Regions from separate parts of the Pseudomonas sp. YJ42 genome, predicted to be linked through region 3. Evidence: riboswitches for the same ligand, from Rfam matches in the RefSeq annotation. Region 3 holds a riboswitch; each other region holds the start of a gene.
The links. A riboswitch is a leader RNA that binds a small molecule or an ion and turns the genes downstream of it on or off. The one in region 3 is predicted to bind cobalamin.

Region 1 (6,836 bases), 1.0 Mb from region 3:
ATAGATGAAGGCGAAAGCGGCATCGCGCGCCACACCGATGCGCACGCCCTGCAACAACGTAGGCAACGCCTCCGTCTGCGACGGTGGAAAGGCCACTGGCGTCGGCAATTCGCTGTTGGCGCTCGCTGCCAGCGCATCGGCCGCGGCGTCGAGCCGGGCGTCCAGATCGGCGAGTTCCTGTGCCTGCACCAAGCCAAGGTGACGGCTCGGCAAGCTGACTGCCTCGCTGCGTGGTAGCGCGCCAAACCAGTCAATATGGCTCGGTAGGCAATCGCGAAGAATCTCGCCGTGGCGGCTACTGCCTACCCGATTGGCGAGAACGCCGGCGAACGGCAGATCCGGCTGGTAGCTGGCCAGACCGTGAGCCAGCGCACCGAAGGTCTGCGCCATGGCTGAGCCATCCACCACCGCCAGGATCGGAATGCCGAAATGCCGCGCCAGATCAGCCGCTGACGGCGTGCCGTCGAACAGGCCCATGACGCCTTCGATCAGGATCAGATCGGCCTCGCCCGCCGCTTCCCATAGCAAACGTCGGCTTTCCTCCACGCCAACCATCCACAGATCGAGCTGGTAGACCGGGCTACCGCTGGCATGCGCCAGGACCATAGGATCAAGAAAATCCGGCCCGCACTTGAATACCCGTACGCGTTTGCCCTGGCGTCTGTGCAAGCGGGCAAGGCCTGCAGTCACCGTCGTCTTGCCTTGTCCCGAGGCTGGTGCGGCAATCAACAGTGCCGGACACTGGCGCGGCGCGTTCATCGTGCGACCCCGCTTCCGGCGGGCGTTGGTTCAGTCGCCAGCGGCGCGACACCGTAGGGTGGATGACGCTCCACCCATCCACCGACGGCAATGGCGGATGAAAAAAGCGTCATCCACCCTACGCCGCTCTGGGTCGCAGGCATCAGAACTCCACCCCTTTCTGCGCCTTCACCCCGGCCTTGAAGGCATGTTTGACCAGACTCATTTCCGTCACGGTGTCGGCCGCTTCTATCAATCCGGGCGGCGCGCCTCGTCCGGTGACCACCACATGCTGCAACATCGGTCGCGATTCGATATCGGCGAGCACGGGCTCGAGGTCGAGATATCCATATTTCAGGGCGATGTTCAGTTCGTCGAGCACTACCAATCCAATGCCCGGATCGGCCAGCAGCTCGGCTGCCACCGTCCAGGCCTCGCGTGCCTTGGCGATGTCACGTTGGCGATCCTGGGTTTCCCAGGTAAAGCCTTCACCCATTACGTAATAGCGAACTTCGTCAGGAAAGCGCCGAAAAAAAGTTTCCTCACCAGTGCTCGCGGCGCCTTTGATGAATTGCACCACCCCGACCTTGATGCCATGGCCGAGCGCGCGGGCAACCATGCCGAAGGCGGAGCTGCTCTTGCCCTTGCCGTTTCCGCTGTGCACCAACAACAGGCCGTACTCGTCTTGGGCCTCGGCAATCTTCGCATCGACAACGGCCTTCTTGCGCTGCATGCGTGCCTTGTGGCGCTCATCGCGCTCGCTCGACTCGGTCATATACGAGCCCCCTGACGCTGGACAGTCCAGACACGCAACCCGCTGAACAGTACCGCGGCGGTTCCGACATAGAGCGCCAGCGTGCCCAGATTACGTGGATAGTAGATGCCGATGCGCTCGACCAGTTGCGCCAGACTTGGATCGGGATAGCGACCCGAAAAGAACAGGAAGCCACCACCGGAAAACAGGTAGCAGACAAACGCACTCAGCATCACCACCCCCGCCAGAACCGCCAGGCTGGATAGCTGATCACGGTGCAATCGCGCGTAGGTGCGCCCTCCGAACCACAACGAGCCGTACGCCGGCGCCAGCATCCAGTAGGCCGGCGACAGGCAATAGCTGCTTACGCCGTTCCATTCGATAGCGGCAAAATCCAGCAGCGAAGCCTCGACGAACAGTGCCGGAAAGACCCAGCGTGGCGCGAGCAGCACACCGGCGAGGAAGAACACCGCCCAGGATGCGCTCGGCAGGTTCACCGACGCGAAGTGCTGGCCGCGGGTCATAGCCATCAGCGCCACCAGCGCGATGCCAACGGCCAGTTGGGCCCTGGGGGACAATCTGATCATTTGCGTTCTCCTTGTAGGTCGTTGGAACTGCGTTAGAGCGCCTGATAGCGAACCGTGAAGTGAACCGCCCGACCGGGCTGCTCATAGGTCTGCGCGGTTTCGTAGTCACGGTCGAATAGATTCGTCAGCCTGGCCTGTAGCCGCCAGGACGCGTCGATGCGGTATTCGCCTCGCAGATCCACCAGCGCATAGCCGGGGAGCCGCTCGGCATCGGCGTTGCTTGCCCGGTCGTAACGCTGACTGGTCGTGTAAAAGGTAGTACCGACGCCGAAGCGACCAATCGTGCGGTCCAGATCGATATTAAGTGCGCGTTTGGCGCGGCGCGGCAGCAGATGTCCGTGATTGGCCTTGCTGCGGTCTTGGGGGTCAAGAATCGTCAGAGTGGTAGCGACATCCCAGCCAAGCAGGTTTGTCGCGACGCTGCCTTCGAGGCCACGGATCCGCGCGACATCCAGATTCTGCGGCTGCATGGGGTCGCTACCGGTCCAGATAATCAGATCGTTGATCTGGGTCTCGAACGCGTTCAGGCCCCATTCGCCCCATTGCTGTTGGCCTTTCAGGCCCAATTCATAGCTTTGCGACTCCTCGGGCGTGAGGTCCGGATTGCCTGCGGTGAAGCCCGTATCCGGCGCATACAGGTCATTGAACGTCGGCGCCTTGAACGCGGTACCGTAAGACGCGCTGAGCACCAGGTTGTCCCGAAGATCGTAACTCCAACCCAGATTGCCGGTGTCGTGGCTGCCGAACTGCTCGTTGTCATCGCGACGCAGACCGGCCAGCAGGCCATGTCGACCGAAGCGGGCCTGGTACTGCAGGTAGGCGCCCTTGTTATCACGCGAATCGATCGCATAGGCATCGCTCACGTCGATGCGATCCTGCTGATAGTCGAAACCAAGCGTGAGCAACTGCTCGTCGGTGATGCTGAAATCGTTCTGCCAGCCTAAGGTGTCTCGCTCGGTGTCGAAGCGTGAAAAGAATTCACCGTCGCGGTGGTTATCACTGTTGTCTTCGCTGTGCCCGCCCTGGAGGGTCACCAGCCAGGGCTCGATCGGCGTGAACCGAGCGCGGGCGCCCACGACCTGCTGACCACCGTCGCTGTAGGCGAAGCGGCCGCTGTTGCCCGAGGAGACTCTCGAGTCGTAGTCGCTGTGGGTCTCGACCTGCAGCCAGCTGCCATCCAGTTCCAGGCCATTGTCGAACCGGTAGCCGCCTCTTAGCGAGCCGGATAACTCACGGTAGCCGTCAGCATCCGCCTCGTACGCCCGAGGGGCCGTGGTGCGATACGCGCGGGAATTGGTGCCGTCAGTGGATTCGCTGGCAACGCCAAGATTGAACCAGCCAGCACCTTGCCCGCCGGAAATGCCCGCCGTACCGTTGAAACTGGAGCGACTGCCTGCGCCAACCGAGAGATAGGGCCTGAATCCATCGCCATCGCCCTGGCGAGTGAAAATCTGCATCACACCGCCGACCGCCTCCGAGCCATAAAGGCTCGAACGCGGCCCGCGCACCAGCTCGATACGCTCGATCTGTTCCACCGGAATGCTCTCCAGCGATGCGCCGCCAGCGGTCGCCGAACCGACCTTGATGCCATCCACCAGGACCAGTAAATGCTGGCTGCTAGTGCCGCGGATATACACCGACGAGGTTTTGCCGCGTCCGCCATTGGCTGAAACGCTCACCCCAGCAAGTCCCCGCAGCAGATCGAGCACGCTGGACGCCTGGCTGCGCTCGATCTCTTCGCGGCTAATCACGGTGCTTGATGCGATGCGACTGAACGAGCGTTCGGTACGGGTCGCCGTGACCACCTGTTCATTGAGGTTGACCGGCTGAAGCGTCTGGGCGAAAGACAGCGAAGAACAGCCAAGCAGCGCGCAGGCTGCAGAGGCGGTAAAGGACGTGCGAATCAAGTTCAGGTCTCCGTCGTGCCCGCCGCACGACAAATAGTCGATAAAGGCAGACGGAGATCGCAAAGAAAGGAGTGCAGGTGCAGGCAGCCGCACCCCGATCAGCGCCCGCCGCACTGCCGTGGAATGCGACAGGCCGGTCTCCGGGCTCGCGAGCGGATGCCTGTGGCACCCTGAAAAACCGCGCCTTCCCATGCCTGTGGCACAGTGGCTATGAGCGGTTTCCTGTCTCGCCTACCGTTGCGGGGGCAGCGCCGGAATCTTCCAAAGAATGGACCGGCTTCCCTGTTTCACCCTTCTGGCTTTTTGCCAGGGGGCACCTGAAGCAGCGCGGAGGTTAGTCCAAGGCCCCACGCAGCGCAACTGGAAGCGCGCGCGAGTAGCTCTGCGGCAGGTTTGAATACCCTTCTTGGAGATTTACCGGAACGCCGGACGCTGAACGGCTTCGAATGCAACAATGCCCATCCGCCACCGGCCCCAACGAGAAGACGCCAGCCAATGACGACCATCGTGCAGATCTCCGACACTCACTTCGGCACCGAGCAACCGGGCGTGGTGCAAGCCATGGAAGATCATGTGAAGGAGCACGGGGCCGATCTGTTGATCTTCTCGGGCGATATTACCCAGCGTGCCAGAGTTTCGCAGTTCGCTGCAGCACAGGCCTTCGTCCAGCGTCTGCACGGCCATGGTATTGCCGAAACGTTAGTGATCCCGGGCAATCACGATATTCCGCTGTATAACGTTTTTGCGCGCTTCTTGATGCCCTATCGAAACTACCGGCGGCACTTCGGCGACGACCTCGAGCCCACGTTCGAGAACGACGAAGTGTTGATCATCGGCCTCAACACCACGCACCCGCGGCGGCACAAAGACGGGCTCGTCACCGATGAGCAGGTGCAGGTGGTCACGCAGCGGCTAAGGCAGACCAGCCCGAACAAGCTGCGCATCGTGGTCGCGCACCAGCCCTTCGGTGCCATGGTCTTGAGCGATCTGAGCAATCTGCAGCACAACGCCGATGACGCCTTGCACCGGTGGGCCGACGAGGGGCTGGATCTGGTAATGGGGGGGCATATTCACTTGCCCTACGTGCTGCCGTTGTCCAGGCAATACCCAGGACTGTCGCGGGAGATCTGGATGGTCCAGGCCGGCACCACGCTGTCGTCACGGGTCCGCGGCACGTCACCGAACTCCTTCAACCGTCTGAAGCTCCGCTCCGGCACCGGCAAGACGGCCTGTGTGGAACGTTGGGATCTGCTAGACGACTGCTTCGTGCTGGGTTCGCACTTCAACCTGCATTGGTAGCCGCAGCAGATGCACCTTCCACGGCCACCTGCTGCGCCTGGTACGAACGCTGCTAGCCGAGCGAACCCGCCACAGCCAGCCCCGTCAGATAAACACCGGCAAACCCGAGATTGAATGCGATGAATAGATACAGGCTGTACCTGAGGTAGCTGCCGAACGTCAGCCCCGGCACCTTGCTCATCGCGACGATCCCCGCGGCGGACCCTATCACCAGCAGCGAACCGCCGACCCCGACCGCATAGGTCAGCACCATCCACTCGGCTACGCCCATTTCCAGTCCGGACTTGAGCAACGCGGCCGTCAGCGGCACGTTGTCGATCGCGGCCGATAGCACGCCCATCAGATAGTTGGCCAGCACCGCCGGGACCTGGTCGTATATGCGCACCAACCCGTCCAGTACATGGATCTCCTTGAGCATGCCGACTAACAGCAGAATGCCGAGGAAGAACAACAGGGTTTCGAATTCGACTTGGCGCACGTACTCCAAGATCGGATCGGTTTCGATGTCATCACTGAAGAAGCGCGCCACCAGGAACATGATCGAAAGCCCGGTAAGGAACGTCAGCACCGGTGGAATCTGGAAGAAAAAGTTGCCGGCGATGGTGCACAGAATGGTGCCGAGGAAAATCAGCGCAATGGCGATGTCGACCCGACGGACATCGGTTCGGTGGCTGGTGACCACCACCTGCCCATTCATCCCGACCGAGAGCAATGCAGCCAGCAGCAGCACCGCCAAAAATGCCGGGAGCGCCAGCAGCAGCAGTTGCAGGATTTTGACCTTGCCGGCGAGGAAGATCATCAGGGTGGTGACATCACCGGTGATTAACGCAACGCCACCGGAGTTGACCGCAAATACCACCAGAGCGGCGTACTTGATGGTCTTCTCCGCGCTGAGTTTGAGCGACATGATCAGGGTGATCGATACCAGGGTCGCGGTGATGTTGTCCGCCAGTGACGAAAACACGAAGCAGAATGTCGCCGTCAGAAACAACAGCGCGCGCTCACTGATTCGCTTGGGCAACACCAGATAGATCAGATTCTCGATCATGCCCTTCTTGTTCAGGTAGGCGACGAAGGTCATCGCAGCCACCAGAAAAATCCAGAGCCCGGCAATTTCCGCGATGTTTTCGTTGAGGCTTTCCAGCACCAGGTCGCGCTCGGCGCCTTCGGGTGAAAATACGAACAGCAGCATCCAGGCCAAGGTGCCGAAAAACAGCGTGACCTTGGCTTTGTTCACATGGGTTATTTCTTCCAGAACGACACCGAGCAGGGCGGCCACGGCGAGGCCGATCAGCACGTACTGAAGTATTTCAGGCATAAGGCACCTAACGTATAAGGGGGAGACGGTTCGTGCGCAGGATGCGCACCCGAGAAGTTGGGGCGCCGATCATAGCCAAAGTGCGACAATTCGACACCTGACAAATGTCAAACTCCGATGTATTTCCAGATATTCCGAGGCCGCGAATCAGTGGCGAGGTACGAATCCGGCCGGCTTGGTCGACAACCAATCGACAAAGGTGCGCAGGCGCGGATCGCTCAGCAAGGCGTCGC
Region 2 (6,836 bases), 1.9 Mb from region 3:
AACGTCGGCGGCCTGTCCAACTACCTGGCCAAGATCCTCTCCAGCCGTACCTACTCGAGCATGCGCGAGGGCAGCAAGAAGGTCCTCTCGCGCCTGCCGGGCGCCTGGGAAATCGCCCGCCGCACCGAGGAATACGCTAAGGGCATGCTGGTTCCCGGGACGCTGTTCGAAGAGCTGGGCTGGAATTACATCGGCCCCATTGACGGCCACGACCTGCCGACCTTGATCGCGACCCTGCGCAATATGCGCGACCTGGCCGGCCCCCAATTCCTGCATGTGGTGACCAAGAAAGGCAAAGGCTTCGCCCCGGCGGAAGTCGACCCCATCACCTGGCATGCGATCAGCAAACTGGAACCGGTCGGCGCACCTTCAGCCCCGAAGAAGCCCAGCGGCCCGAAGTATTCCAACGTCTTCGGCCAATGGCTGTGCGACATGGCCGCCGCCGATCCGCGTCTGACCGGGATCACCCCGGCGATGAAGGAAGGCTCCGATCTGATCGAGTTCAGTGAACGCTACCCGGATCGGTACTTTGACGTCGCCATCGCCGAGCAGCACGCGGTCACCCTAGCCGCCGGCATGGCCTGCGAGGGTGCCAAGCCGGTGGTGGCGATTTACTCGACCTTCCTCCAGCGCGCCTACGACCAACTGATCCATGACGTCGCGGTACAGAACCTCGACGTACTGTTCGCCATCGACCGCGCCGGCCTGGTCGGCGAAGACGGTCCGACCCATGCGGGCAGTTTCGATCTGTCCTATCTGCGCTGCATCCCCGGCATGTTGGTAATGACCCCCAGCGACGAGAACGAGATGCGCCGCATGCTTACCACCGGCTATCACTTCGAAGGTCCCGCGGCGGTACGTTACCCGCGCGGCACGGGCCCGAATGCAGCGATCGAGCCCGGACTCGAGCCGCTGGAAATCGGCAAGGGTGTGGTGCGTCGCCAAGGTGGCAACGGCGAAGGTCGCCGGGTCGCCTTGCTGGTCTTCGGTGTACAGCTGACTGAAGCGCTGCAGGTTGCGGAAGCGCTCGACGCCAGCGTCGTCGACATGCGTTTCGTCAAACCACTGGACCAGGCGCTGGTGCGGCAGATGGCCGACAGCCACGACCTGCTGGTGACGATCGAGGAAAACTCCATCATGGGCGGGGCTGGCAGTGCCGTCGGCGAATTCCTCGCCGCCGAAAACCTGCAGAAACCGATCCTCCATATGGGCCTGCCCGATTACTACGTCGAGCACGCCAAGCCCGCCGAGATGCTCAAGGAATGCGGCCTCGATGCCGTCGGCATCGAAGCCGCTATCCGCGCGCGACTGGCCCAGCTCTGAGGCTGCTTGAAGCGGCGTTGAGTTCGTCATCAGACGCCGCCTGAGGCCATCTGCGGCGTAGAGGACGTCTCGGCAATATGGCGAGGTGCGCACGAACTCGCCGTCGCGCCTGCCCAGCCCCTGCAAATACCTGATCGAACCACGGCAGCCGCCTTCTCGTTGCACAGGACGCGCTCGGCTACGAGTGCTTTGCTTGTATTTCTCGGGGACAGCCCTTATGGTTCCCGCGATTTCTAATCCGCCCAGGTGTGCGTGACCGCAAGGTCCGCATTAAACGGGAAGCCGGTGCGCTCACATGTGCAAGGCCGGCGCTGCCCCCGCAACGGTAATCGACCGTGATCCGCTGGATCACCGCCCGCTCAACCGCCACTGTGCATCGCATGGGAAGGCGAGCCGGGTGCGTGTCGAAAGCCCGGAGACCGGCCTGGCGGATTCGACTGGTGTTGCGGAGGGCAGCACCGTCAAGCGCGGCTGTCTATCCTTGCGCTTGTTCCTGCCCTCCTCAAAAGCGCTGATCTTTTGAGGATGATTCTGATGAAACTGACCCGTCTTGCGTTGGCTGTGGCACTGCTGCCGGCTTCCCAGGCATTTGCCGATACGAACGTGAGTGACAGCTATCAGTTGCCAAACATGCTCGTTACCTCGGCGCGCCAAGCCGAACCTCGCGCGCAGGCCACCGCCGCCAACACGGTATTCACTCGTGATGACATCAAGCGCTTGCAGGCAAGAAGCGTCCCAGAGCTCCTTCGGCGCGTACCTGGCGTTAGCGTTTCTACCGCTGGCGGGCTGCCGTCACTATCCGTGCGCGGCACCGGAACGGCTCAGACCCTTGTTCTGCTGGATGGGCAGCGCATCGCGTCTTCAACCAGCGGCATTGCCCGGCTCGATTATCTGGCGATAGACAATATCGACCGTGTAGAGGTTGTTCGCGGCCCGCGCTCGGCACTCTACGGCGCAGACGCCGTCGGCGGGGTAATTCAGATATTCACCCGAAGCGGAAGACCAGGCCTGCACCCAGAGGTGCGGCTAGCGGCCGGAAGCGACCACACGTTCCAGCGCAGCCTGAATCTGTCTGGCGGCACCCAGCAGACCCGCGTCAATCTCGGGGTCAGCCTCGATGAGCGTGAGGACTTCGATATCACCCGGGACGAGCGTGGCGCCGACCGCGATGATGACGGTCAGCGCACCAAAGCCCTGCACCTGAAGCTCGACCATCAGATCGATGCCAACTGGAAAGCCGGCCTGAGCCTCAACGACCAACGCGGCGAGAACGAATACGACGACGCCTACGAGTTCGCCCCCGGCGCACCTCAGGACGAATTCCGCGTCAGCAGCTACAGCGGCTACCTGGACGGGCAGTTGAGCGAGGTCTGGAACAGCCGTCTGGAGCTGGGGCGCAGTTTTGACCGCAACCGCGCAGTGGGCTCAGCCTTCAACGACGGGCTACTGGAAACCACGCGCCATTCCGCCGCCTGGATTAATCGCCTGCGACTGAACGAAAGCCACCAACTGAGCCTCGGTAGCGACTGGTACGAAGACCGCCTCGACGCAACCACTGCCTACAAAGAAGACAGCCGCGACAACTTGGCCTTTTTCGCCCAGCACAGCTATCAAGGTGATCGTTTCGGTACTGAATTAGGTTTGCGCCATGACGACAACCAGCAGTTCGGCAGCCAGAACAGCTGGAATGCGGCTTTCAGCTTGCCAGTCAGCGAGTCGCAGCGCTGGATTCTCAGCTACGGCGCAGGCTTCCGTGCACCGACGTTTTCAGATCTCTACTATCCCGGATCAGGCAATCCCGACCTGGCACCCGAGACCTCGAAAACATACGAATTACAATGGCGCGGTGACTTCGCGCCGACCCAGCTAGAAATCGCGCTCTATCGAACTGAAGTGGAAGACATGATCGCCTGGGATGGCTCTATCAATCGCCCAGAGAACATCGCCCAAGCGCGTATCAACGGCTTCGAGGCAAGCGTGGCACGCGAACTGTTTGGCTGGCAGGCCAGCCTGGCCCTCAGTCTGATCGATCCACGCGACCAAGCTAGCGGCCGTACCCTGGCCCGCCGGGCGAAACGTAGCCTTAGTCTCGATCTGGATCGTACGTTCAACACGCTTTCGGCTGGCGCCAGCTGGCATGTTTCGAGCAGCCGTTACGATGACGCAGCCAACTCCAGGCAGCTGTCCGGCTACGGCGTTGTCGACGTGCGGGCTGGCTGGCAAAGCCATGCCGAGCTGCGCTGGGAAGCAAAGCTTACTAACTTGTTCGATCGCGACTACGCCCTGGCGACCTACGACCGCCCCACCGGCCCGTCCTGGACGGACCCGGTGCAAAACTACAGTTATCGCGAAGCTGGCCGCACCGTCCTATTCGCCGTCACCTGGTCACCTTCTCTATAAGGAACCGGACCGGGAGACCTTCCGGCTCAGCGCGCCGCTCCAGCCATCACCTCACAGAGCTTCCCGATCGCACCCAGCATCTGGAAGCTCGGCCGCTCAAGACCCTTGTCCGGCACTTCCCACAGCTGGCCCTTGCGCACCGCGATGAGTCGGGGCCAGGCTTTCCACTCGGAAAGCTGAGCGCCGCTGCCGGCGAGGATCACCTCGGGATTGCGCGATAGCACGGACTCGATGCTGACCTGAGGGGCAGGCAGTTGCAGATCAGCGAACACGTTGCGACCGCCGCAGACCTCAATGGCATCGCTGATGATCTGTCGGCCACCGAGGGTGTACAGCGGGCGGTTCCAGATCTGATAGAACACCGTCAGCGGACGCTCGCGATGGTAACGTCGATGTAATCGATCCAGGCCCTGCTTGAACGCTCGCTCGAGCTCCCGACCCTGCACGTCTCGACCAATCCGCTCGCCAATCAGCGCGAACTGTTCGGACAACTCAGCCAGCGAGGTCGGCTGTGCAACCAGCACTGGGATGCCGAATTGCGTCAGCTGCTCACGTTGTGCCTGGCTGATGCTGTCCGGCCTGAGCAGCACCAGTGTCGGTTGCAGCGCCAGCAGGCTTTCCATTTCCAACTGACCGAGCCGCCCCACGGATGGCAAACCGGCCAGTGCAGCTGGCCGCTCGCCGCCGTCGAGCACACCGACCAGCAGATCGTCCGCATTCAGCTCCAGCATGATTTCGCTCAGCGAAGGCGCCAGGCTGACCACCCGCTCCGTTGCTGCAAGCAAAGGCGAGGTCGACAGCGCAACGGCCAGCAGTAGCGCACGCATCATTGCAGCTGACGCGGAATGCGGTAGAGCAACAGCAGCACCAGACTGCCCGAGACCAGCAGCCCTTGTGCGACGGGCTCGAGGCCGAGCGGCGCACCGATGGCGGCGAGCCACGCCGGTAGCGCGGCGGTCCGCAACGCCCGCAGCCGAACGGCGCGTAACGCCGCCCACGCGGATGCTTCGGCATCACTACCCAGATCTTTTTCAGTAGCAATCAGGGCGTGCTTGTAGGCCGTAAAACGGGGCAGATTGAGAAACAGCGTGGCGAGGCCGACGAGGAACAACGGCAGGGCCAGCGGCTCGCCGAAGCGGCCCGCCAGTTGGGGAAGCTGGCTGCTGATGAGCACGGGTACGACCATGAAAAGCAGATACCGCCAGCCTTCGAGCGCCAACTGACGGCGGGTCGCCGTGCGGTTCACGACTGCTCGGCTTCGCCCTGGTGAATTTCGCCGAGCATGTGGCCAAGCTTACCGGCCTTGGTGGCGAGGTACTTGCGGTTGTGCGGATTGTGCGCGATCTGCAGCGGCATGCGTTCGGCGATGCGAATACCGAAGCCCTGTAGCGCTTTGACCTTGCGCGGGTTGTTGGTCATCAGCTTGATCTCGGCGATGCCCAAGTGCTCGAGCATGGGCAGGCAGATCGCATAGTCGCGCATGTCGGGAGCAAAGCCGAGGCGCTCATTGGCCTCGACGGTATCGGCGCCGCCATCCTGCAGTTCGTAGGCGCGGATCTTGTTCAGCAGCCCGATGCCGCGACCTTCTTGACGAAGGTAGAGCAGCGCGCCGCGACCCTCTTCGGAAATCGCGCGCAGTGCGGCTTCCAGCTGGAAACCACAATCGCAGCGCAAACTGAAAAGGGCATCGCCCGTCAGGCATTCGGAATGCAGACGACCCAATACGGGCCTGCCATCTGCAACATCGCCCAGCGTCAGTACGACATGTTCCTTGCCAGTGTCCTGATCGAGAAAACCATGCATGGTGAACACACCGAACGGCGTCGGCAGTTTGGAAGCGGCGACGAACACGACAGACACCGGAGAAACTCCAGAAGGCAGAAAAGCGGATATTGTAACAGCAGTCCTGCGACAAGCTGTATCGGAAGATGCCGCGGGCGCGGACCGATACGGCTTGGGTTTGGGAAGAAGGCGCCGGCTCAGATTTTTGATTCGAGCTTCAGGACACCCTGATCTTCCCGCCAGCTGACGCGGCTGAGAAAACTCATGCCCAACAGGGCATCCGAAGGTGACCCGCCCTCCACCACTACGGCCTCTACACCGAGCACATCGATGGCACCCACCTTGACGCTGTTGAGATGCACTCGCCAAGCCTTGGCCGTGCCGCCAGCGGTGCTGACCACGATCGGCTTGCCGTCGACGCGATAATCGATTCCCAGACGTCGCGCCTGGATCTCGTTTATCGCGACCGAGGTAGCCCCCGTATCGACGAGAAACTGCACCGACTGGCCATTGATGGAACCGGCCACCCAGTAGTGACCGCCCTGCCCCCGTGCGATGCTCAGTTGCCGGCGATCAGGCTCAGCGAACCCGACGCTCAGTTCGCGACTCAGCGTATAGCGCCGCTCGATGCCATCGACCCGCAGCACCGCGCCTTTGGAATCAGCACTAATCACCTCGACACCGCCCGGCCCCACCTGACCGACGCGCACCAGTTTGCGCTGGCCATCGACATTCACCACCGCGGCACCGGGAAACAGACCGACCACCTGCACCAGCGGCGCCGCTGCGATGACAAAGGATACAAACGACAGAGAGGCCGCGAATAGCAGGATTACGGAGCGCATCAGTAGCGGCTTCCTTGAAACGGGATAGCTCGACATTCTTCCATGAGTATCAGGGTCGATACAGCGATCAGCCGCACAGCCCGGACTTCAACCCAGCCCCAGCACCGCCAGGTGCATCAGAGCGCAGGCGGCAAAGCCGGCAAGGATATCGTCGAGCATGATCCCCAGCCCACCGTGCACATGGCGGTCCACCCAACTGATCGGCCATGGTTTGAAGATGTCGAGCACCCGGAACACCACGAACCCGAGCAGCAGCCAGTACCAGCCCGCAGGCACCAGCCAGAAGGTGATCCAGATGCCGGCGAACTCGTCCCAGACGATGCCTTCATGGTCATGTACGCCCAGATCCTCGGCGACCTTGCCGCACAGCCAGATCCCGAACAGCATGCTGGCGACGATCACCAGCCCGTAGCCCCAGCCCGGCAGGGCCTGCCACAGCGGCACGAACGCCAGCGCGAGGAGCGATCCCCAGGTCCCGGGAGCTTT
Region 3 (6,836 bases):
CGACGGCCGATTGGTAGGTGACGGAGAAATCCTTCAAACCTTCCAGCGCCTCATAGGGGTCGCGGTCAGCGCGCACCGCGAAGGCGTCGAAACCGCAACGACGCATATAAAACAGTTGATCGCGCAGCACATCGCCTATGGCTCGGATCTCGCCTTTGTAGCCGTAACGCTCGCGCAGCAGGCGAGCGCTGGAGTAGTGGCGACCATCGGTAAAGGCAGGGAAGTTCAGTGCGATGACTTGGAAATGCTCAAGGTCGTCGGCGATTTCTTCCACGGCTTCGTCGGCGTCCAGCCAAACCCCGAGACCGCCGTCGCGAGCTTTCAATGCATGAGCATGATCGAGCCATAGCTGGAACGGCACGATCAGATCGTCACAATTGGACAGACCATCAAGCGTTACGTCCTTGGGTAGCAGATGCCAGGTTTCGTCGATGACCTGGCCGTCCTTAATGATTCGCTGCATAGACGCGCTCCTTGAAGGGGTCGATGCCGATACGGCGGAAGGTGTCGAGGAACTGTTCATCTTCTGTACGTTGCTCCACATAGACGCCGATGATCTTTTCGATCACGTCGGGCATAACGTCCTGAGCGAAGGACGGGCCAAGTATCTGGCCGAGGCTCGCATTGCGGCCGGAACTGCCGCCGAGGGAGACCTGGTAGAACTCGGCGCCTTTCTTGTCCACGCCAAGAATGCCGATGTGACCCACATGGTGATGTCCACATGCGTTCATGCAGCCGGAGATGTTCAGATCGATGTCGCCGATGTCGAACAGGTAGTCCATATCATCGAAACGGCGCTGGATGGCTTCGGCGATCGGAATCGACTTGGCATTGGCCAGCGAGCAGAAATCGCCGCCAGGGCAGCAGATGATATCGGTCAGCAGGCCGATATTCGGGGTGGCGACGCCCAGTTCGCGCAGCTCGCTCCACAACTCGAACAGCCGCGACTGTTCGACATCTGCGAGGATCATATTTTGTTCGTGGGAGTTGCGCACTTCACCGAAGCTGTAGCGATCGGCCAAATCGGCGATGGTATCGAGCTGCTTATCGGTCACATCGCCTGGAGCCACTCCGGTGCTCTTGAGCGATAGGGTGACGGCTGCGTAACCGGGCTTCTTGTGTGCCACCACGTTACGCTGGCGCCAGCGGGCGAAACCGGGATGCTCGGTATCGAGTTGAGCGAGCGCGGCGCTTTGATCTTCCAGAGGCTTGTAGGCCGGGTCGACGAAAAATTTGCTGACGCGCTCGACTTCGGCTTCGGTCAGCGTGCTAGGGCCATCTTTGAGATGGGACCACTCGGCCTCGACGCGCTCGGCGAAGACCTCCGGCGTGAGCGCCTTGACCAGAATCTTGATGCGCGCCTTGAACTTGTTGTCGCGACGGCCATAGCGGTTGTACACACGCAGGATGGCGTCGAGGTAGGTCAGCAGATGCTGCCAGGGAAGGAATTCGTTGATGAAGCTGCCCACGATCGGCGTGCGGCCCAAACCACCCCCGACCGACACGCGGAAGCCCAGCTCACCAGCCTCGTTGTTCACTGCTTCGAGGCCGATATCGTGCACTTCGATGGCGGCGCGGTCGCTCGCGGCTCCGTTCACGGCAATCTTGAACTTACGCGGCAGGAAAGCGAATTCCGGATGGAAGGTCGACCATTGGCGAATGATCTCGCACCAGGGGCGTGGGTCGATCAGCTCGTCTTTGGCTACACCGGCAAACTGGTCGGTAGTGGTATTGCGGATGCAATTGCCGCTGGTCTGGATCGCATGCATCTGCACCGTTGCCAGCTCGGCGAGAATCTCAGGGACATCTTCGAGTTCCGGCCAGTTGAACTGCACATTGGTCCGGGTACTGATGTGGGCGTAGCCCTTGTCGTACTTGCGGGCAATTTCAGCCAGCTTGCGCACCTGGGTCGAAGACAGCAGCCCATAGGGCACCGCGATACGCAACATGGGCGCATAGCGTTGAATGTACAGGCCGTTCTGCAGGCGCAGGGGGCGGAATTCCTCGCCACCGAGTTCACCCGCCAGAAAGCGACGGGTTTGATCGCGAAACTGGCGAACGCGATCCTCGATGATGTGTTGGTCGTACTGGTCGTAAACGTACATGGGATGTCCTGTTCTCAGGGCTGTCTACAGCTTATCGCGCGCACGGCCGCGCACCCATTCAGGGAGGGCGGCACGATACCAGCTAGCGGTTATGCGCAAAAGTGATGTTTGGGAATATGTTTAGAACGAAACGCTGCTTTATTGGCATTTGAAGCGGTGAGCTTGAGCGACTCGCTGGCGTGGTCTTAACTGCAAGCAACGTGAGCCCGATAACAAGGAGAGCAGCCGTGTCAGAGCAGTCCAATCAACGCGGTAATGACAGCGTGGCGGATGCCACCGCTATTTTCGTCCTGATAATTCTAGTCGTCGCAACGGCGGTTTTCTGGGTCAGTCACCAATAAAGCATGGTACCTGTGCCGGGGCTGTCACAGACCGGCAAGATACAGCACCAGCTTGACCACGCCGAGGATGATCAGTACGAACGCCACTGTGAAGCCGACACCCAACAGAATGAAGTGGCTCGGTTTTCCCTGACTGAAATCCCTTTCTCGGTTTTTTCCGCTCTGCACACCGAGCGCGCCAGCCAGAACGCTTTGTAGCATTTGCCGAAACGTGAGTGGTTTTGGTTGCTTGTCGTCGTTCATAGCCGCCCCGATATGACTGATCCCCTCGAAGTCTAGCCACCATCAAGCAAGCCGTCGCATCTAAGTTCCGAGGGTGCCTGCAGCGGCTAGGGTTTGTTGCTTGATCTTGTCGGGTGCGCCGCGTAAGGTTCGCGCCTTCAGCCGCCAAGCGGCTGTCTTCATGGAGTGCGCGGTGCCCGGATCAAGGTTCGGGTTAAATGGGAAATCAGTACCAAGCTGATGCTGCCCCCGCAACGGTAGAGCCGAACCTTCGGCCAAGCCCGATACCAGCCCGTACTCCCCAAGGAATTGTCGCGGTGGGCGACATCCTCAGAACGCCTTGCGCCTGTTCCAGGCTGTGCGGCCGTTCTGCCGCCCGCGCGTCTCGAGACGGAGTGGGCATGTCTATCGTTTTCCGCTGGGCTGGTTTGGTGCTTTCGCTGCTGCTCGCTCCTCCCGCCCTGGGCGGGCAGGTTAAGGCGATCATCTCGCAGTACAGCGCGGCTGAATTCGCCTCGGCGGTGGCCCTGTTCAAACAGCGCCAACCGGACGAAATCATCGATGCACGGACCCCGGAACAGCTGAGCGAGATGGATGATGCCCGCATAGCCGAATGGCTCCAGGGCGGAGGCACGCTGCTCGCTGTCGGCGTCTTCGGGTCCGAGGTGGAGCGCTTGCGGCCGCTGATCGAGGGGTACAGCTCCGGTGATCGTTACATCATGCACAGCGATCAGGGGCTGGTTGCGATGAGCCGTATCGATGGCACGCCCGTGTTCCGCGACCGTGAACAGGCATCACGTCTCGGCGCAGAAAAGCCCGGCGAGGATCTGGCCGGCTGGGTCCGCGAGCTTGGCGATGCCAATCCCGATCAGACCGGGTGGATCGAGGCGCGTAGCTACTGGATTGCCGGTGGGAGCGATAACATCGCGCGCCTGCTGAGCTGGCTGTCCGACGATGGTTCGAGGCGGATCATGCCTGCCGAGCCGCGTCCAGCGCTACGCTTCTACCAGGACGGGCGTACTCTCAACGCATCTGAGCTCGTCTGGCGCGGCGACAGCATGGTCGCGGTGATCGATCATGGCCGTGCCGATCGCCGGGGCGACGCCGACCTCAACAACGCGCTCTGCCAGACGCTGCAACAGCGTGATATCGCCTGCGTCAGCCTGCTCGCTGGATGGGGCGAGGGCACCCTGCAGGCGCTGCGTTGGCTCGAAAGCGGTGCGCATCCGACGCTGGCGGCGGTGGTCGTGCTGCAGGATTTCGTGCTCGGCGGTGGCGAGGGGCGAGAAGAGGCCACCGAGATACTCAAGCGCCTCGATGTGCCTGTGCTCAAGGCCTTGCGCTTGGATGACCGTGACGAGAGCGCCTGGCAGCTCTCCAGTGACGGGCTCGGGCGCGACAAGGTCCACTACCAGTTGGCCATGCCGGAGCTGCAGGGCAGCAGCCAGCCGATGGTGCTGGCCGCGTGGGAGTCGGCGCAGATCGATCCGAATTCCGGTATCCGTTTTGGTTTCAGCCAGCCCTTGCCGTCCCGGATCGAAGCGTTCGCCGCTCGGATCCATCGCTGGCAGCGGTTACAGCGCAAGGCCAACAAGAACAAGCGTGTCGCCATCATCTATTACAACCATCCGCCGGGACGGCACAACATTGGTGCCGACAACCTGGACGTACCGCAATCCTTGCTCGCGATACTGCGGCGTCTCAAGGCTGAGGGCTACGAAACAGGCGAGTTGCCGCTGTCGTCCGAGGCGCTGCTGGGCATGCTGCAAGACCATGGCGTGAATCTGCCTGAGCAAGGGGATGCGTTGGCCAACATGGCCGAGAAGGTGCCCGGGCTCGACCGCGATGGATATCTGCGCTGGTTCCGTACCTTGCCGCCGGCCTTGCAGGCCGAGATGGTGCATGGCCCGTTGGGCCACTGGAGCGCGCAGATGCGTCGGGCACTGCAGGCGTCGCATCTGGATATCGCCCAGCAGACCTTGCGTGATGGGTCGAGCGAGCTGCATCACCTGCTCGATGGCGTCGAGCATCCGGCCAGAGCCCGCGCGCTGGATCTGCTCGGGCAACTCGAGCACTTCTACGAACGAGCGCTCGAGCAGCCCGGGCTGGCCAATTGGAGTGAAGCGGATGAGCTGATCGACGCGCTGGCGGCTACAGGCATCGAGGGGCTGCGTGGTTGGGGCGAAGCGCCTGGACGGGTGATGGTGCAAGGGGAGCGGATGGTTTTTCCAGGTCTACGTCTGGGCAACGTCTTCCTCGGTCCGCAGCCGCCGCGAGGCTGGGAAGTGGACGAGGAATTGCTCCACGCCAACCTGGTCTTTCCGCCAACGCACCAGTATCTGGGCTTCTATCACTGGCTGCGCGACGACTTTCGTGCCGATGCCTTGGTGCACCTGGGGCGTCACTCTACCTACGAATTCCTGCCGCGGCGGCGTGCCGGGCTGAGTGCTGAGGATTACCCGCTGCAGATCGTCGGCGATCTGCCGAGCATCTATCCCTACATTGTCGATGGCGTGGGTGAGGGCATCCAGGCCAAGCGTCGAGGGCTCGCGGTGATGATCGATCACCTCACGCCGCCTCTGGTGGCGACGCCGCTGTACGACGATCTGCTCAAGCTGCGTCAGCTAATCGAGAGTTTCGAGGCCGGGACTGGCAGCACCGAAGGGCCCGCTCGGCGCGCGACCATCGCTGAGATCAAACGGCTGCTGAGCGAGTCCGGGTTGGAACCCGAGCTGCGCGATTCCATGGCCGAGCCGCTCGCCGCGCGCGGTATCGATTTCGATCAGGTCGACGACGATCTGCTGGTCCACGAGGTCGGTCATTACCTAACCAATATCCAGGAGCGCTTCATGCCGCTCGGTCTGCACGTGTTCGGCAAGCCCTGGTCCGAGGAGGCGGTCGATACTCTGATGGCGTCGATGGGCGCCGAACGGACCGAGTACCGCCAGGCATTGGTCGATTCCCCGGCAGCCGAGATGCGGGCGCTGATCCACGCGCTAGAGGGAGGCTTCGTCGCGCCGGGTAAAGGCAACGATCCGATCCGCACGCCGGAGGCGTTGCCCACGGGGCGCAACTTCCACGCGCTGGACAGCAGCCTGCTGCCGAGTCGTATCGGTTGGGGGATCGGTCGAGAACTGGCCGATCGCGCCCGTGAGCGAGCCATGCCGGAGGGCGGCCGTGAAGCGGTCATCCTTTGGGCCTCGGACACCGTACGAGACGAAGGCGCCATGGTTGCGTTCGGCCTCGATCTGCTCGGCGTCGAGCCGGTCTGGAACAGTCGGGGAATCGTCGAGGGGATCGAGCGGGTGCCGCTTGAGCAGGGTCATGAACGCCGTGACTTGATGTTCACCACCTCCGGCCTGTTCCGGGATTTGTACGCCGACCAGCTTGCGCTGCTCGAGCGCGGTGTGCTGTTGGCGCTGGACGGCGCCAGCAACACCATCCGCCGGGATTATCCCGCTCTGCGTATCGCTTTGGATGCCGCGCTGCAACCGATCGGTGCGCTGGCGACCGGGGGAGATGAGACCCTTTCACAGAACCGGATCGCCGCCAACTGGGTCGAGGACGCGGCGCGCCGATTGGACGGCGGCGCCGATGCCGAGCAGGCCGGAAGCCTGTCGGCGCTGCGCCTGTTTGGGGTGGCACCAGGCGCCTATGGTGCAGGCATCAACGCGCTGGTGGAACGCTCCGGCAGTTGGCAGGACCGTAGCGAGTTGGCGCGCAGCTACGTCAACCGGATGGGCCATGCCTACGGCCTGCAGCACAATGGCGAGCCGGTCCAGGCAGTGTTCGAGGCTGGCTTGAAGCAGGTCACACGTACCTATCTAGGACGTTCCAGCAACCTCTACGGGCTGATGGACAACAACGATGCGTTCGACTACCTCGGTGGCCTGAGCATGGCCGTCGAGCATTTGGCCGGCCAGGCGCCCGAAAATTTCGTCAGCTGGCACAACGACCCGACCAAGGTGCGCCTGGAACCCTTGCAGCAGGCGTTGCTGGCGGAGCTTCGCGGCCGCTTCCTCAATCCGGCCTGGATCAAGGCGTTGATGCAGCATGATTACGCTGGCGCGCGGACCATGGGCAGCGAGTTCCTGGAATATCTCTGGGGCTGGCAGGTGACCAACCCGGACATTATCCAGGACAGCGCCTGGGAGGAGGTCAAGGCGGT

Region 1: linked by a shared signal. The riboswitch ahead of btuB (TonB-dependent vitamin B12 receptor) and the one ahead of ACL0K2_RS02870 (cobaltochelatase subunit CobN) in region 3 are both predicted to bind cobalamin.
Region 2: linked by a shared signal. The riboswitch ahead of ACL0K2_RS16945 (TonB-dependent receptor domain-containing protein) and the one ahead of ACL0K2_RS02870 (cobaltochelatase subunit CobN) in region 3 are both predicted to bind cobalamin.

The regions. Positions count from the first base shown of each region.
Region 1 is NZ_CP178378.1:4,539,659-4,546,494, reverse strand. Features, by position in the region: gene ACL0K2_RS21080 (cobyrinate a,c-diamide synthase) at 1-759, opposite strand, end outside; gene cobO (cob(I)yrinic acid a,c-diamide adenosyltransferase) at 902-1,513, opposite strand; gene ACL0K2_RS21070 (hypothetical protein) at 1,510-2,079, opposite strand; gene btuB (TonB-dependent vitamin B12 receptor) at 2,112-3,983, opposite strand; cobalamin riboswitch at 4,100-4,322, opposite strand; gene ACL0K2_RS21060 (metallophosphoesterase family protein) at 4,482-5,285, shown strand; gene nhaD (sodium:proton antiporter NhaD) at 5,338-6,603, opposite strand; gene ACL0K2_RS21050 (hypothetical protein) at 6,751-6,836, opposite strand, start outside.
Region 2 is NZ_CP178378.1:3,684,964-3,691,799, reverse strand. Features, by position in the region: gene dxs (1-deoxy-D-xylulose-5-phosphate synthase) at 1-1,323, shown strand, start outside; cobalamin riboswitch at 1,551-1,766, shown strand; gene ACL0K2_RS16945 (TonB-dependent receptor domain-containing protein) at 1,858-3,723, shown strand; gene ACL0K2_RS16940 (cobalamin-binding protein) at 3,750-4,550, opposite strand; gene ACL0K2_RS16935 (hypothetical protein) at 4,550-4,969, opposite strand; gene ribA (GTP cyclohydrolase II) at 4,966-5,583, opposite strand; gene ACL0K2_RS16925 (TIGR02281 family clan AA aspartic protease) at 5,703-6,350, opposite strand; gene ACL0K2_RS16920 (phosphatidylglycerophosphatase A) at 6,438-6,836, opposite strand, start outside.
Region 3 is NZ_CP178378.1:670,263-677,098, reverse strand. Features, by position in the region: gene ACL0K2_RS02885 (DUF934 domain-containing protein) at 1-463, opposite strand, end outside; gene ACL0K2_RS02880 (nitrite/sulfite reductase) at 447-2,105, opposite strand; gene ACL0K2_RS02875 (DUF2970 domain-containing protein) at 2,471-2,689, opposite strand; cobalamin riboswitch at 2,843-2,979, shown strand; gene ACL0K2_RS02870 (cobaltochelatase subunit CobN) at 3,070-6,836, shown strand, end outside.